2 regions of the Burkholderia thailandensis E264 genome follow, and region 1 is predicted to be linked to the other one. Evidence: predicted binding sites of a transcription regulator. Region 1 holds the regulator's gene; the other holds the start of a gene.
What was found. Region 1 encodes HrcA, which represses chaperone genes, less so after heat shock. Its sites were predicted from a motif close to TTAGCACTCNNNNNNNNNGAGTGCTAA; they were not measured.
Positions count from the first base shown of each region.

Region 2: the regulator HrcA is predicted to act here: its motif matches at 4,581-4,607, upstream of BTH_RS09920 (co-chaperone GroES).

Region 1 is NC_007651.1:1,460,480-1,468,320, forward strand. It holds gene recN (DNA repair protein RecN) at 1-768, opposite strand, end outside; gene BTH_RS18830 (NAD kinase) at 799-1,698, opposite strand; gene hrcA (heat-inducible transcriptional repressor HrcA) at 1,830-2,852, shown strand; gene hemH (ferrochelatase) at 3,073-4,140, shown strand; gene BTH_RS18845 (RNA-binding S4 domain-containing protein) at 4,146-4,553, shown strand; gene BTH_RS34555 (hypothetical protein) at 4,525-4,686, opposite strand; gene grpE (nucleotide exchange factor GrpE) at 5,044-5,580, shown strand; gene BTH_RS18855 (thioredoxin family protein) at 5,590-6,021, shown strand; gene dnaK (molecular chaperone DnaK) at 6,167-7,841, shown strand, end outside.
Region 2 is NC_007650.1:2,359,546-2,367,386, reverse strand. It holds gene BTH_RS35085 (hypothetical protein) at 111-332, opposite strand; gene BTH_RS09940 (cupin domain-containing protein) at 746-1,297, shown strand; gene BTH_RS09935 (aldehyde dehydrogenase) at 1,415-2,905, shown strand; gene speB (agmatinase) at 3,037-3,999, shown strand; gene BTH_RS09925 (hypothetical protein) at 4,057-4,470, shown strand; gene BTH_RS09920 (co-chaperone GroES) at 4,632-4,922, shown strand; gene groL (chaperonin GroEL) at 4,935-6,575, shown strand; gene BTH_RS09910 (PACE efflux transporter) at 6,973-7,419, opposite strand.

The DNA.
Region 1 (7,841 bases):
GTATTCGGCGAGGCTCCTCAACTTCGACACGATCGCGCCCAACTGCGTGAGCATCGCGTCGTCGGATTCCGAGATCGCGTTGAGCGCGCCCTGCACGCCGTCGATCAGGTTTGCCGAATGCGTGAGCCGCTTGTGCTCGGCGCTGATCTCGTCCCATTCGCCCGGCTGCGGCGCGAGCTTGTCGAGCTCGGCGAGCTGCCACGCGAGCTTTTCGCGTTCGAGCTGGCGCTCGCGCTCGTGCGCCTGCGCGGCGTCGATCGCGTGCGTCGCGTCGCGCCATGCGCGATAGCCGCGCGTGACCGCGGCCGCGTCCGCCGCGAGCCCCGCGTGCGTGTCGAACAGCTCGCGTTGCGCGTCCGCGCGCATCAGTAACTGGTGCGCATGCTGGCCGTGGATGTCGACGAGCATCTCGCCCACTTCGCGCAGCTGCGCGAGCGTCGCGCTCGTGCCGTTGATGAATGCGCGCGAGCGGCCGTTCGCGTCGACGACGCGCCGCAGCATCACCGTGTCGTCGGCATCGAACGCGTGCTCGTCGAGCCAGCGCGCGACGCGGTCGTGCGGCGTGAATTCGGCGCTGATGTCGGCCCGGCCGCTGCCGGTGCGCACGACGCTCGCGTCGGCGCGCTCGCCGAGCGCGAGCGCGAGCGCGTCGATCAGGATCGATTTGCCGGCGCCGGTTTCGCCTGAGAAAACGGTGAAGCCGCTGTCGAATTCCAGGTCGAGTGCGGCGACGATGACGAAATCGCGAATCGAGAGGTGGCGGAGCATGGGTGTCGGTCGGAAGGGGGGCGTCGGGATTTATTCGTCGTCTTCTTCGTTCGACGGGTGTTCGTTCCAGTGCAGTTTCTTGCGCAGCGTCGCGTAATAGCTGTAGCCGACCGGGTGCAGGAACGGCACCGTGTGCTTCGAGCGGCGCACTTCGATCGTGTCGTTCAACTCGAGCGCGGTGAACGACTGCATGTCGAAGTTCACGTTCACGTCGCGCCCGCCGATGATCTGGATCGCGATCTTCGAATCGTCCGGCAGCACGATCGGCCGGTTCGACAGCGCGTGCGGCGCGATCGGCACGAGCACGATGCCCTGCAGCTGCGGATGCAGGATCGGCCCCTGCGACGACAGCGCGTATGCGGTCGAGCCCGTCGGCGTCGCGACGATGAGGCCGTCCGAGCGCTGGTTGTACATGAATCGGCCGTCGACCGACACGCGCAGCTCGGCCATCCCGGAGAAGCCGCTGCGGTTCACGACGACGTCGTTGAACGCGAGCGCGTGGTAGATCGGCTCGTTGTTGCGCACGATCCGCGCCTCGAGCAGCGTGCGCTCCTCGCGCTCGTAGCTGCCCGCGAGCATCATCGGCACGACTTCCTGCATGTCGGACGCCGGGATGTCGGTGATGAAGCCGAGCCGGCCGTGGTTGATGCCGATGAGCGGCGTCTTGTACGGCGCGAGCTGGCGGCCGATGCCGAGCATCGTGCCGTCGCCGCCCAGCACGACCGCGACGTCGGCGCGCGCGCCGATCTCGGCGGGCGTGAGCGCCGGGTAGCCGGTGCTGCCGAGCGCCTGCGCGGTGTCCGCCTCGAACACGACTTCGAAGCCGCGCTTCGCGATGCACGCGGCGAGCGACGCGAGCGGCTCGGCGATGCCGGGCGTGTTGCTGCGCCCGACGAGCGCGACGGTATGGAATTGGTGGCCGATTTTCATGCCGGCATTACACCATAGCTCGATGACGAAAAGAACCGCCCGCCGGCGGCCGGCCGGCAAAACGGGCGCGGGACGGGCGGCGCGCAAGCGGCGCTCGCGGGCGCCGCCCGGTTGCGCTAAAATTTTCCATCATGTTAGATCCACGCGCACGAACCCTCCTCAAGACGTTGATCGAGCGGTATATCGCCGACGGTCAGCCGGTCGGATCGCGCACGTTGTCTCGTTATTCCGGGCTCGAGCTGAGCCCGGCGACGATCCGCAACGTGATGTCCGACCTGGAGGAGCTCGGCCTCGTGTCGAGCCCGCATACGTCGGCGGGGCGCGTGCCGACGCCGCGCGGCTACCGGCTGTTCGTCGACACGATGCTCACGGTCGAGTCGCCGATCGATTCCGACGCGGTCACGCGGCTCGTGCAGACCACGCTGCAGGCGGGCGAGCCGCAGCAGAAGGTCGTCGCGGCCGCGGCGAGCGTGCTGTCGAACCTGTCGCAGTTCGCGGGTGTCGTGCTGACGCCGCGCCGCAGCCACGTGTTCAAGCAGATCGAGTTCCTGCGCCTGTCGGACAAGCGGATTCTCCTCATCATCGTGACGCCCGAAGGCGACGTGCAGAACCGCATGATCGCGACGCAGCGCGACTACTCGCCCGCGCAGCTCACCGAGGCGTCGAACTACATCAACGCGCACTTCGCCGGCCTGTCGTTCGACGAGGTGCGCCGCCGGCTGCGCGGGGAAATCGACGAGTTGCGCGGCGACATGACGGCGCTGATGCACGCGGCCGTCACGGCGAGCACCGAGGAGCCCGCCGACGAGGAGACCGTGCTGATCTCCGGCGAGCGCAACCTGCTCGAAGTGGCGGACCTGTCGTCCGACATGGCGCGCCTGCGCAAGCTGTTCGACGTGTTCGACCAGAAGACGAGCCTGCTGCAACTGCTCGACGTGTCGAGTCACGCGCAGGGCGTGCAGATCTTCATCGGCGGCGAGTCGACGCTCGTGCCGATCGACGAGATGAGCGTCGTGACCGCGCCGTACGAGGTCAACGGCAAGATCGTCGGCACGCTCGGCGTGATCGGCCCGACGCGGATGGCGTACAACCGCGTGATTCCGATCGTCGACATTACCGCGCGCCTCCTGTCGCTGACGCTCAGCCAGCAGTAACCGGTTCCATCCGCCGTTCATCGCCATTTCGTCATACTTTTCAGCACGCTTGTTGCGGCGTCCGACGCCGCTCCTGCCGCTCGTTTCCCGCTCGAATCCGTCATCGTCATCGTGCCGGCCCGCCGGGCGCCGCGCAATTGGCCGGACGGCCGAGTGGTGGCGCCCGGCCGCCCCGCTATAATGAGTGTCGTTCGATTCGGTGCCCCGGCACGCTCTTTCCATGCGCTTTGACCTCGAACCGCCGTCGCACGCGTCGGCCGCCCACCGCGTCGCCGTGCTGCTCGTCAATCTGGGCACGCCCGACGAGCCGACGCCGCGCGCGGTGCGCCGCTATCTTGCGCAGTTCCTGTCCGATCCGCGCGTCGTCGAGATCCCGCAACTCGTCTGGCAGGTGATCCTGCGCACGCTGATCCTGCCGCTGCGCGGCCGCGCGTCCGCGAAGAAGTACGCGGCCGTCTGGCTGCCCGAGGGCTCGCCGCTGCGCGTCTATACGGAGCGCCAGGTCGAGAGCTTGAAGCCGCTGTTCGCGGCGAACGGCTACCGCGTGATCGTCGACTATGCGATGCGCTACGGCACGCCGAGCATCGCCGACGTGCTCGCGCAACTGAAGCGCGCGGGCGCCGAGCGCGTGCTGCTGCTGCCGATGTATCCGCAATATTCGGCCTCGACGACGGCCACCGCGTTCGACGCGGCGTTCGCCGCGCTCGGCCGGATGCGCAACCAGCCGGAGGTGCGCACCGTGCGCCACTACGCGGATCACCCGGCCTATATCCATGCGCTCGCCGAGCAGGTTCGCCAGTATTGGGCGGCGCACGGCAGGCCGGCATTCGATTCGGGCGACAAGCTCGTGCTGAGCTTTCACGGCGTGCCCAAGCGAACGCTCGATCTCGGCGATCCGTACCACGACCAATGCCAGCAGACGGCCGCGCTCCTGATGTCCGCGCTCGGCCTGACGACGTTCGAGTGCCGGGTCACGTTCCAGTCGCGCTTCGGCAAGGCGGAGTGGCTTCAGCCTTATACTGCGCCGACCCTCAAGGAGCTCGGCGCGGCGGGTGTGCGGCGCGCGGACGTGTTCTGCCCGGGCTTCACCGCCGACTGCCTGGAGACGATCGAGGAGATCGGAATGGAAGTGCGCGACGAGTTCCTGCATGGCGGCGGCAAGGAGTTCCACCGGATTCCTTGCCTGAACGCGTCGCACGCGTGGATCGCGGCGCTCGGCGAGATCGCCGCCGAAAACCTGCAAGGCTGGCCGGTGCGCGTCGCGACGGCGCCGGAAGCCGTGACCTGATTGCCATGAATTTCAAGATCTCGACCGAACCCGGCGCGCGGCTGCGCATCGACAAGTGGCTCTGGGCCGCGCGCTTTTTCAAGACTCGCTCGCTCGCGGCCGAAGCCGTCGAGAAAGGGCGGGTGAAGATCGGCGGCGCGGCCGTCAAGCCGGCGAAGGACGTGCGCGTCGGCGACCGGGTCGACGTGACGATCGAGCACGTCGTCTGGGAAATCGACGTGCTCGGCGTGTGCGACGTGCGCGGGCCGGCGAGCGTTGCGCAGACGCTCTACGCGGAGACGGAAGCGGGGCGGGCGAAGCGTCTTGCGGAACTCGAGCGGCGCCGGCATTTCCGGGAGCCTTCGGCAGAGCTGCACGGACGGCCGACGAAGCGGGACCGCCGGATTATCGACAGGTTTTCGGATGGGAGCTGAACAGCTGATCGAACGTCGCGCGGGCGCTGCCGTATTCCGTCGTGCGATCGGTGACGGCGCCCGATAGGCAAATGGTCGTCGTGCCGGCGATGAGTACCAGCGCGACTGCCGAAATGGCGAAGGTCAGTTTCACGGTACTCCCCCTCGAGAAGACGGGTGAAAGGGCCTCGGGTCCGGTGTCGGGCGCTGTCGGGACAGGGGGTACGCGGCACCCGACGCGCTTGTCGCAAGTGTAGTTCAGCCCACTGTTGCGATCCAGCGAACGGTCGGTAAGGGTTGTTACAGGCCGTTTCGGCCGGAATCCCGGCCGTCGCCCGCCGAGCGGCGGCGCGGCATCGCCGGCAGGGCGCGACGGCGGTGGAATTCCCTCTTGAAATCGCCGCCTGGGGCCCCATTTGCACCGATATTGTGCGGCGCCGGCCGCTCGCGTGAACAGGCGCGGAACCGGCTGCCGTTTTGGCTTTAACCTCTAAATCGACTTTCTAGCGATATGGAAAACACGCAAGAGAACCCGACTGACCAAACGACTGAAGAAACCGGTCGCGAGGCGCAGGCCGCGGAAAACGCGGCGCCGGCTGCCGAAGCCGCGCTCGCCGAGGCTCAAGCCAAGATCGCCGAGTTGCAGGAGAGCTTCCTGCGCGCGAAGGCGGAAACCGAGAACGTGCGCCGCCGCGCGCAGGACGACGTCGCGAAGGCGCACAAGTTCGCGATCGAGAGTTTCGCCGAGAACCTGCTGCCCGTGCTCGACAGCCTCGAGGCGGCGGTGGGCGACACGTCGGGCGATCTCGCGAAGGTCCGCGAAGGCGTCGAGCTCACGCTGCGCCAGCTGACGAGCGCGCTCGAGAAGGGCCGCGTCGCGGCGCTCAACCCGGTCGGCGAGAAATTCGATCCGCATCTGCACCAGGCGATCTCGATGGTGCCCGCCGACCAGGAGCCGAACACGGTCGTCGCCGTGCTGCAGAAGGGCTACACGATCGCCGACCGCGTGCTGCGCCCGGCGCTCGTGACGGTCGCGCAGCCGAAGTAAGGGGCGGCGATGGCGGGCACGGGCGTCGACGTGACCGCGTTCGCGGCGTTCGACATGCAGGAGCTGGACGCCGCGAACTTCGACGCCGGGCTCGCGAGCGCGGGCGACGCGCTCGCCGTCGTGTTCTTCTGGGGAGCTGACTGCTTCAACTGCGAAATCGCGAAGAAGGCGATGCTCGCGAACCCGGACGCGATTCGCGCGCTCGGCCTCAAGTGGTTCCACGGCAACGTCTACGCGCACCGCGAGCTCGCGCGGCGCTTCGTGCTGCACGGCGTGCCGACCTGGTTCTTCTTTTGGCGCGGCAAGCGGCTCGGCCGGGCGACCGGCTGGCACGGGCTCGCGCAGTTCGAGGCGGCTGTCGCCGCGGCGCGCGCGAAGGCGCAGGCCGTGGCTGGGAATGCGGGCGCGGGTGAGGGCAAAGCAGGTCGCCCGGCCGATTGAAAAAATTTAATGGCCGCATCGACTTCGGGATCTTGAAAACGATGCGGCCGCACTCATTTCGAGTGCAGAGTCGAATCTGGCGCGGCCAGGCGGGCAGCCACCCGCCGATGCCGCAGCGAACAAGGATTTCTGGAGATTAGGAAAAATGGGAAAGATCATCGGTATTGACCTCGGCACCACGAACTCGTGCGTCGCGATCATGGAAGGCAACCAGGTCAAGGTCATCGAGAACTCGGAAGGCGCGCGCACCACGCCGTCGATCATCGCGTACATGGACGACAATGAAGTGCTCGTCGGCGCGCCGGCCAAGCGTCAATCGGTGACGAACCCGAAGAACACGCTCTTCGCGGTCAAGCGCCTGATCGGTCGCCGCTTCGAAGAGAAGGAAGTGCAGAAGGATATCGGCCTGATGCCGTATTCGATCATCAAGGCGGACAACGGCGACGCATGGGTCGAAGCGCACGGCGAGAAGCTCGCGCCGCCGCAGGTGTCGGCCGAAGTGCTGCGCAAGATGAAGAAAACCGCTGAGGATTACCTCGGCGAGCCGGTCACGGAAGCCGTGATCACGGTGCCGGCGTACTTCAACGACAGCCAGCGCCAGGCGACGAAGGACGCGGGCCGCATCGCGGGCCTCGAAGTCAAGCGGATCATCAACGAGCCGACCGCGGCCGCGCTCGCGTTCGGCCTCGACAAGGCCGAGAAGGGCGACCGCAAGATCGCCGTGTACGATCTGGGCGGCGGCACGTTCGACGTGTCGATCATCGAGATCGCGGACGTCGACGGCGAAAAGCAGTTCGAAGTGCTGTCGACCAACGGCGACACGTTCCTCGGCGGCGAGGACTTCGACCAGCGCATCATCGATTACATCATCGGCGAGTTCAAGAAGGAGCAGGGCGTCGACCTGTCGAAGGACGTGCTCGCGCTGCAGCGCCTGAAGGAAGCGGCCGAGAAGGCGAAGATCGAGCTGTCGTCGGGCCAGCAGACCGAAATCAACCTGCCGTACATCACGGCCGACGCGTCGGGCCCGAAGCACTTGAATCTGAAGATCACCCGCGCCAAGCTGGAAGCGCTGGTCGAGGACCTGGTCGAGCGCACGATCGAGCCGTGCCGTATCGCGATCAAGGATGCGGGCGTCAAGGTGTCGGACATCGACGACGTGATCCTGGTCGGCGGCCAGACCCGCATGCCGAAGGTCATGGAGAAGGTGAAGGAGTTCTTCGGCAAGGACCCGCGCCGCGACGTGAACCCGGACGAAGCGGTGGCCGTGGGCGCCGCGATCCAGGGCCAGGTGCTGTCGGGCGACCGCAAGGACGTGCTGCTGCTCGACGTGACCCCGCTGTCGCTCGGCATCGAGACGCTCGGCGGCGTGATGACGAAGATGATCAACAAGAACACGACGATCCCGACGAAGCACTCGCAGGTGTACTCGACGGCGGACGACAACCAGGGCGCCGTGACGATCAAGGTGTTCCAGGGCGAACGCGAGATGGCGGCGGGCAACAAGCTGCTCGGCGAGTTCAACCTGGAAGGCATTCCGCCCGCACCGCGCGGCGTGCCGCAGATCGAAGTGACCTTCGACATCGACGCGAACGGCATCCTGCACGTCGGCGCGAAGGACAAGGCGACCGGCAAGGAAAACAAGATCACGATCAAGGCGAACTCGGGCCTGTCCGAAGCCGAGATCGAGAAGATGGTGAAGGACGCGGAAGCGAACGCGGCGGAAGACCACAAGCTGCGTGAGCTCGCCGAATCCCGCAACCAGGGCGACGCGCTCGTGCACAGCACGAAGAAGGCGCTCACCGAGTACGGCGACAAGCTGG
Region 2 (7,841 bases), on a different replicon from region 1:
GCGCGCGGCGCAGCGGGGATGGTCGAGCGCGCGCGACGATGCGGCAGGCCGCTGCGCCGGTCAGGCGTCAGCGCTTGCGTTCGAGGCGAACGGCGTCGGAAGGAGAGGCGCTACGGCAGCAGCGAGGCGACTTCGTCGATATGCACGGCGATGTAGGCGCGTGCGGAGACGGCGTTGTGACGTCGCACGGAGCGACGGGACAGGATGGTGATGACGGACGGAAGCAGGCGAGGAACAAGCGCGCCGCTGCTGCCGTCGGAGAGGGCGACGTCATGCGGGAGACTCGCCGCATGTCTTCGATCCCACCTTACCAGAGGGCCACGGACTCTCACGATTACACTCGACTGGTGACGTTGAAAGTTTTGAACACCCCGTTTCATCGAACGCACTCGGCGTTTAATCAATCGGGGCATCGGTGCGGCGGCAGGATCGTCAAATCGATGAAAATTTCGGACACCGTCTGAAATGCACCGCAACATGACGATGATGTGACGCCGACCTGTGGATCAGCATATACGAGTCAAAAACGGCGTCAAATATTTTTCAAAAATACGAAGCATCGCGTGCTTCGTGGTGACTGGCATCAATCCTGCATCAACGAAAGCGTGCCGGGGCGTGCATTATTTCGAACGCCTTGCAGGGTTTTCCCGGGCAGAAAACAACCGAAAGTGATTAGAATATTCGACACTCATGCCACGCAATCGTCGGTCGTCGACGCTCACCAATCGTGTCGGAATTCCCATCGATGTCCAATGAAGTCGCCACCCGCCTGCGTCACGTGCGCATGAAGTACGGGCTGTCTCAACGCGAGCTCGCGAAGCGCGCGGGCGTCACGAACGGCACCATCTCGCTGATCGAGCAGAGCCGCGTCAGTCCTTCGGTAGGATCGCTGAAGAAATTGCTCGAGTGCATTCCGATGAGCCTCGCGGAGTTCTTCACGTTCGAGGTCGACGAGAACCGCTCGGTCGTCTCGCGGCGCGACGAGATGCCGAATCTCGGCAACGAGACGATCGGCTTTTATCTCGCGGGATCGGGCGTCAAGGATCGCAACATGTGCATCATGCGCGAGGTCTACCAGCCGCTCGCGGATACCGGAGCGGAAATGCTCACGCATGCGGGGCACGAGGGCGGCGTCGTGGTGTCGGGGCGGATCGAGCTAACCGTCGACGGCACCACGTGGCTGCTCGACCCCGGAGACAGCTATTACTTCGAGAGCCGCTTGCCGCACCGTTTTCGCAATCCCAGCGCGGAACACGTCTGCGAGGTCGTATCGGCGAATTCGCCGCCCACCTTCTGACGTCGCGCCAACGCGATTCGCCGCCGGCCGCGCGCTGCGGGCAAGCAGCGCCGCATCCGTCACGCATGGCGGGACGCCACGCCCGCGGGGCGAATCTCATTCTACGAGGCTATTCCGATGGACAAGACCACTTTGGCTTACTGGCAGGACAAGGCCGCGTCGCTCGCGATCGAGGGGCGCGCATTCATCGACGGCGCGTATCGCGACGCGCACGGCGGCAACACGTTCGATTGCGTGAGCCCGATCGACGGCCGCGTGCTCGCGAAGGTCGCCGACTGCGGCGCGGCCGACGTCGACGCGGCGGTGGCCGCCGCACGGCGCGCGTTCGACGAGCAGGTGTGGGCCGGGCTGAACCCGCGCAAGCGCAAGGCGATCCTGCTGCGATGGGCGGCGCTGATGCGCGCGCATCTCGACGAGCTTTCGCTGCTCGAAACGCTCGATGCGGGCAAGCCGATCGGCGATACGACGACGGTCGACGTGCAGGGCGCCGCGTACTGCGTCGAGTGGTTCGCGGAGGCGATCGACAAGGTGGGCGGCGAAGTGGTGCCCGCCGATCATCATCTCGTCGGCCTCGTCACGCGCGAGCCGCTTGGCGTCGTGGCCGCGGTCGTGCCGTGGAATTTCCCGATCCTGATGGCGTCGTGGAAGTTCGGGCCGGCGCTCGCCGCGGGCAACAGCGTCGTGCTGAAGCCTTCCGAGAAATCGCCGCTCACGGCGATCAAGGTCGCGCAGCTCGCGCACGAAGCGGGGATTCCGGCCGGCGTGTTCAACGTCGTGCCGGGCGGCGGCGAGCCGGGCAAGCTGCTCGCGCTGCATCGCGATGTCGACTGTCTCGCATTCACCGGCTCCACGGGCGTCGGCAAGCTGATCATGCAGTACGCGGGGCAATCGAACCTGAAGCGCGTGTGGCTCGAGTTGGGCGGCAAGTCGCCGAACATCGTGCTGCCCGACTGCCCGGATCTCGATCGCGCGGCGAAGGCGGCGGCGGGTGCGATCTTCTACAACATGGGCGAGATGTGCACGGCGGGCTCGCGCCTGCTCGTGCACCGCGACATCAAGGACGCGTTTCTCGAAAAGCTCGTCGCCGCGGCGCGCGCGTACAAGCCGGGCAATCCGCTCGACCCGAACGTGTCGATGGGCGCGATCGTCGATGCGCTGCAGCTCGAGCGCGTGCTCGGCTACATCGAGGCCGGGCGCGCCGAAGCGAAGCTGCTGCTCGGCGGCGCGCGCGTGAATGCGGCGAGCGGCGGCTTCTACATCGAGCCGACCGTGTTCGACACGGCGCCCGATACGAAGATCGCGCGCGAGGAGATCTTCGGGCCGGTGCTGTCGGTGATCACGTTCGATTCGGTCGACGAAGCGGTGAGAATCGCGAACGACAGCGAATACGGGCTGGGCGCGGCGGTGTGGACCGCGAACCTGACGACCGCGCACGAAGTCGCGCGGCGACTGCGCGCGGGCACTGTCTGGGTCAACTGCTACGACGAAGGGGGCGACATGAACTTCCCGTTCGGCGGCTACAAGCAATCGGGCAACGGCCGCGACAAGTCGTTGCACGCACTGGAGAAGTACACCGAGCTGAAATCGACGCTCGTGCGGCTGCGCTAAAGGATTCGCAAGCCAGCGCGGCGGCGCGCGCAACGTGCCGCCGCGTTCCCAATGAATCCGACCGCCGGTTCGCTCGCATCTTTCTTCGGAGCGGCATCGCGAGCGAGCCGGTCTCTCCATCGGGTCATTCGATGAATGAAACGCTTTATGGCGACGGCGCGATCCGCCGTCCATCCGTCTACGGTTCCTCGATCGAAAACACTTACGCGGGCGTGCTGTCGTTCATGCGGCGCAACTACACGCGCGATCTCGACGGCGTCGACGTCGTCGTGTCCGGCGTGCCGCTCGATCTCGCGACGACGTTTCGCTCCGGCGCGCGCCTGGGCCCGTCCGCGGTGCGCGCGGCGAGCGTGCAGCTTGCCGAGCTGAATCCGTATCCCTGGGGATTCGATCCGTTCGACGATCTCGCGGTGATCGACTACGGCGACTGCTGGTTCGACGCGCACCATCCGCTCTCGATCAAGCCCGCGATCGTCGAGCACGCGCGGACGATCCTGCAATCGGACGCGAGGATGCTGACGCTCGGCGGCGACCACTACATCACGTATCCGTTGCTGATCGCGCATGCGCAGAAGTACGGCAAGCCGCTGTCGCTGATCCATTTCGACGCGCACTGCGACACGTGGGCCGACGACGCGCCCGACAGCCTCAATCACGGCACGATGTTCTACAAGGCCGTCAAAGACGGGCTGATCGATCCGAAGGCGTCGGTGCAGGTCGGCATCCGCACTTGGAACGACGACTATCTCGGCATCAACGTGCTCGACGCCGCCTGGGTGCACGAGCACGGCGCGCGCGCGACGCTCGAGCGCATCGAGTCGATCGTCGGCGGCCGGCCTGCCTATCTGACGTTCGACATCGACTGCCTCGATCCCGCGTTCGCGCCGGGAACGGGCACGCCGGTCGCGGGCGGGCTGTCGTCCGCGCAGGCGCTCGCGATCGTGCGCGGTCTCGGCGGCGTGAACCTGATCGGCGCGGACGTCGTTGAGGTCGCGCCCGCTTACGACCAGAGCGAGATCACCGCGATCGCGGCCGCGCATGTCGCATGCGATCTGCTGTGTCTGTGGCGGCAGCGCAAGGCGGGCGCGCGCTGACGGCCGCATCGGCGGCCCGGCGCGCCCCGTCGAACTGTCGGACATACGGAGCGAGCGATGGCATACGCGATCAAAGCCGAGGTGAGCGATCCGCAAGCGAAGACATGGACGTTCGCCGCGCAAAAGACGATGTACGGCGGCAAACGCATTGCCGAGGGCGACACGATCTTCGTGTTCGCGAGCGAGAACGAGGGCGGGCCGGGCCTCGTCGCGCGTGGTGTCGTCACGTATGCGCAAGCGATCGCGAAGACGCCCGGCATCGCGCGGCATACGCCGCGCACAAGTGTCGCGATCGCGCGCACGGCGCTCGCGAAGCGCCCGCTGGGGCGCGTCGGGCTCAAGCGCTTTGCCGACTGGAGCGACGGCCGACCGGAGACCGAGCTCAACTTCAAGCTCTATCGTCAAGCGACGAACAAGATCGTCGGCATCTCGAACGAAGCCGCCGCGTTCCTCGACACGTTCTTTCGTTAGCCCAGCCGGCCGGCCGCTCCTGAAGCCGCAGCTAATGCGTTTTCCCCGATAAGTTTTTGCGAATCCGTTATTGGAGCGTTCGGGCGCGCGTTTCTATACTCGACACCTGATTGGCACTCACCCAACCCGAGTGCCGACGATTTCGATAAGGAAACGTGAGAATGAGCCTACGTCCGCTACACGATCGCGTCATCGTCAAGCGACTCGATCAGGAAACCAAGACCGCATCGGGCATCGTGATTCCCGACAGCGCGGCCGAAAAGCCCGATCAGGGCGAAATCGTCGCGGTCGGCCCCGGCCGGCGCGATGCCGACGGCGTGCGCGTCGAGCCCGACGTGAAAGTCGGCGAGCGCGTGCTGTTCGGCAAGTACGCCGGGCAGCCCGTGAAGGTCGACGGCAACGAATTGCTGGTGCTGCGCGAGGAAGAGATCGTCGCAGTCGTTCATTCCTGAGCGGGGAGCATCATGGCAGCGAAAGAAATCATTTTCCACGACGGCGCGCGCACGAAGCTCGTCGAAGGCGTCAATCTGCTCGCGAACGCGGTGAAGGTCACGCTCGGCCCGAAAGGCCGCAACGTCGTGCTCGAGCGCAGCTTCGGCTCGCCCGTCGTCACGAAGGACGGCGTATCGGTGGCCAAGGAGATCGAGCTGGCGGACAAAGTGCAGAACATCGGCGCGCAACTCGTGAAGGAAGTCGCGTCGAAGACGAGCGATGCGGCGGGCGACGGCACGACGACCGCAACCGTGCTCGCGCAGGCGATCGTGCGCGAAGGGCAGAAGTACGTCGCGGCGGGCCTGAATCCGCTCGATCTGAAGCGCGGCATCGACAAGGCGGTGGCCGCCGCGGTCGAGGAACTGAAGAAGATCAGCAAGCCGACGACGACGAGCAAGGAGATCGCGCAGGTCGCGACGATCTCGGCGAACGGCGAGGAATCGATCGGCCAGCGCATCGCCGAGGCGATCGACCGCGTCGGCAAGGAAGGCGTAATCACCGTCGAGGACGGCAAGTCGCTCGCCGACGAGCTCGACGTCGTCGAAGGGCTGCAGTTCGATCGCGGCTACCTGTCGCCGTACTTCATCAACAATCCGGACCGCCAGCTCGCGGTGCTCGACGAGCCGTTCATCCTGTTGCACGACAAGAAGATCTCGAACATCCGCGATCTGCTGCCGGTGCTTGAGCAGGTTGCGAAGGCGGGCCGGCCGCTGCTGATCGTCGCCGAGGACGTCGAGGGCGAGGCGCTCGCGACGCTCGTCGTCAACAATATCCGCGGCACCCTGAAGACCGTCGCGGTCAAGGCACCGGGCTTCGGCGACCGCCGCAAGGCGCTGCTCGAAGACATCGCGATTCTCACGGGGGGCCAGGTGATCGCCGAGGAAACCGGCCTCACGCTCGAGAAGGCGACGCTGCAGGAGCTTGGCCGCGCGAAGCGCATCGAGGTCGGCAAGGAAAACACGACGCTGATCGACGGCGCAGGCGACAAGCCGAACATCGACGCGCGCGTGAAGCAGATCCGCGCGCAGATCGCCGATGCGACGTCCGACTACGATCGCGAGAAGCTGCAGGAGCGCGTCGCGAAGCTCGCGGGCGGCGTTGCGGTGATCAAGGTCGGCGGCGCGACCGAAGTCGAGGTAAAGGAAAAGAAGGACCGCGTCGACGACGCGTTGCACGCGACGCGCGCGGCCGTCGAGGAAGGCATCGTGCCGGGCGGCGGCGTCGCGCTGATTCGCGTGAAGCAGGCAATCGCGGAGTTGACGGGCGCGAACGTCGATCAGAAGGCGGGCATCAACATCGTGCTGCGCGCGCTCGAGGAGCCGCTGCGCCAGATTGTCGCGAACGCGGGCGAGGAAGCGAGCGTCGTCGTCGCGACGGTCGCGGCCGGCAGCGGCAACTACGGCTATAACGCGGCGACGGGCGAATACGGCGATCTCGTCGAATCGGGCGTGCTCGATCCGACTAAGGTCACGCGCACCGCGTTGCAGAACGCGGCGTCGATCGCGGGCCTGCTGCTGACGACCGACGCGACGGTCCACGAAGCGCCGAAGGACGCGCCGCCCGCGCAGCCGGCGGGCGTGCCGGGCGCGGGCGGCACGGGCTTCGATTTCTGAGCGGCCGTGTAGCGCCGGCGCGAATGCGTGCGCGGCTCCGGGCCGCGCGCCACGGCGACGCATGCGATGCGTGCTTGGGAGGGGCGCGGCGACGCAGCCCGTGTCCTTGGCCTGGCGCGCGTCGACGTCCGTCGCGCACGCTGCCAGTGCGCGCGACGCGATCGACGGCGATTCGCTTGCGAGCGGCCTTGCGCCGCCGATGCGTCGACGTCCGTCGCGCCCGAAGCGAGTGGGCCGTATCTGACTCGCGCGCTGAACAACAACGGCTTTCTGCCGGACTTCGTCGCATTGCACGCGAACGCGCCGCCGCGCTCGAAGCACTTCCGATCGTCGCCGAGATCAATGGCCGCCGCGACGCTCAAGTGCGCGGTGATCGCACCGCGCGGCCCGGGCGGCGTCAGCTCGACGAAGCTTCCGGGGGCGCGGGCCGCGCCGACGCCGGCAGCCCGAACAGGCGATCGAAAGCGAGATTGAACGCGAACGTGTACGCGAGGAAGAATGCGATCAGGCCCAAATCCAATACGAACGCCTGCCACAGCGAAACGTCGAGCCACCACGCGAACAGCGGCACCAGCATGACGACCAGCCCGGCCTCGAAGCCGACCGCGTGCGCGATGCGCCGTAGCAAGCCGCGTCCCCGGCGGGTCTGGCGGGCTTCCCACCATTCGAATGCGGTGTTGTAGGCCAGATTCCAGGCCACCGCGATCGCCGAAGAAGCGACGGCCGCGATGCTCGCATGCGCGGGGGCCTGGCCGGTGAGCAGCGAAAATCCGGTCGTGGTGATCGCGATGGCGATCAGCTCGAAGCATGTGACGTAGACGATTTTTCTCTTGAAACCTTGCATGGCGGAGTGCGGAACCGGGGATGCCGGAGAGGCCGTGTTCGAAGTGGAGTCGAGGTCGACGCGAATGATCTGACGAAGCGATCGGCACAGAGGATACCGAATTCGGCGCACGATCGCCTCCGGTCCGTGCGCCGCGCGTTATCGTGACCACGGCGCGTTGCCGGCGCGCGCGGGCCGAATGCATCTCGCGGCGGTGCCGACGCCCGCCATGCGCTCGGCGGGCCCCGCGCCGGGCCCGCGCCGTCGGGCACTGCATCGCGGCCGTATTGCGTCCCTATCGCTTCGCTATTGCGTCCCCCGATCGCGGCGCCCGCATGCTGCGCAGCGGCAAGCATCTCGCCGCGCGTTGCCGTCCCGTGCCGCCGAGTCAAGCGCGGGCGCGCCGGCCGCGCGCGCCCGGTCGTCCGGCCTTTCGGGTATCC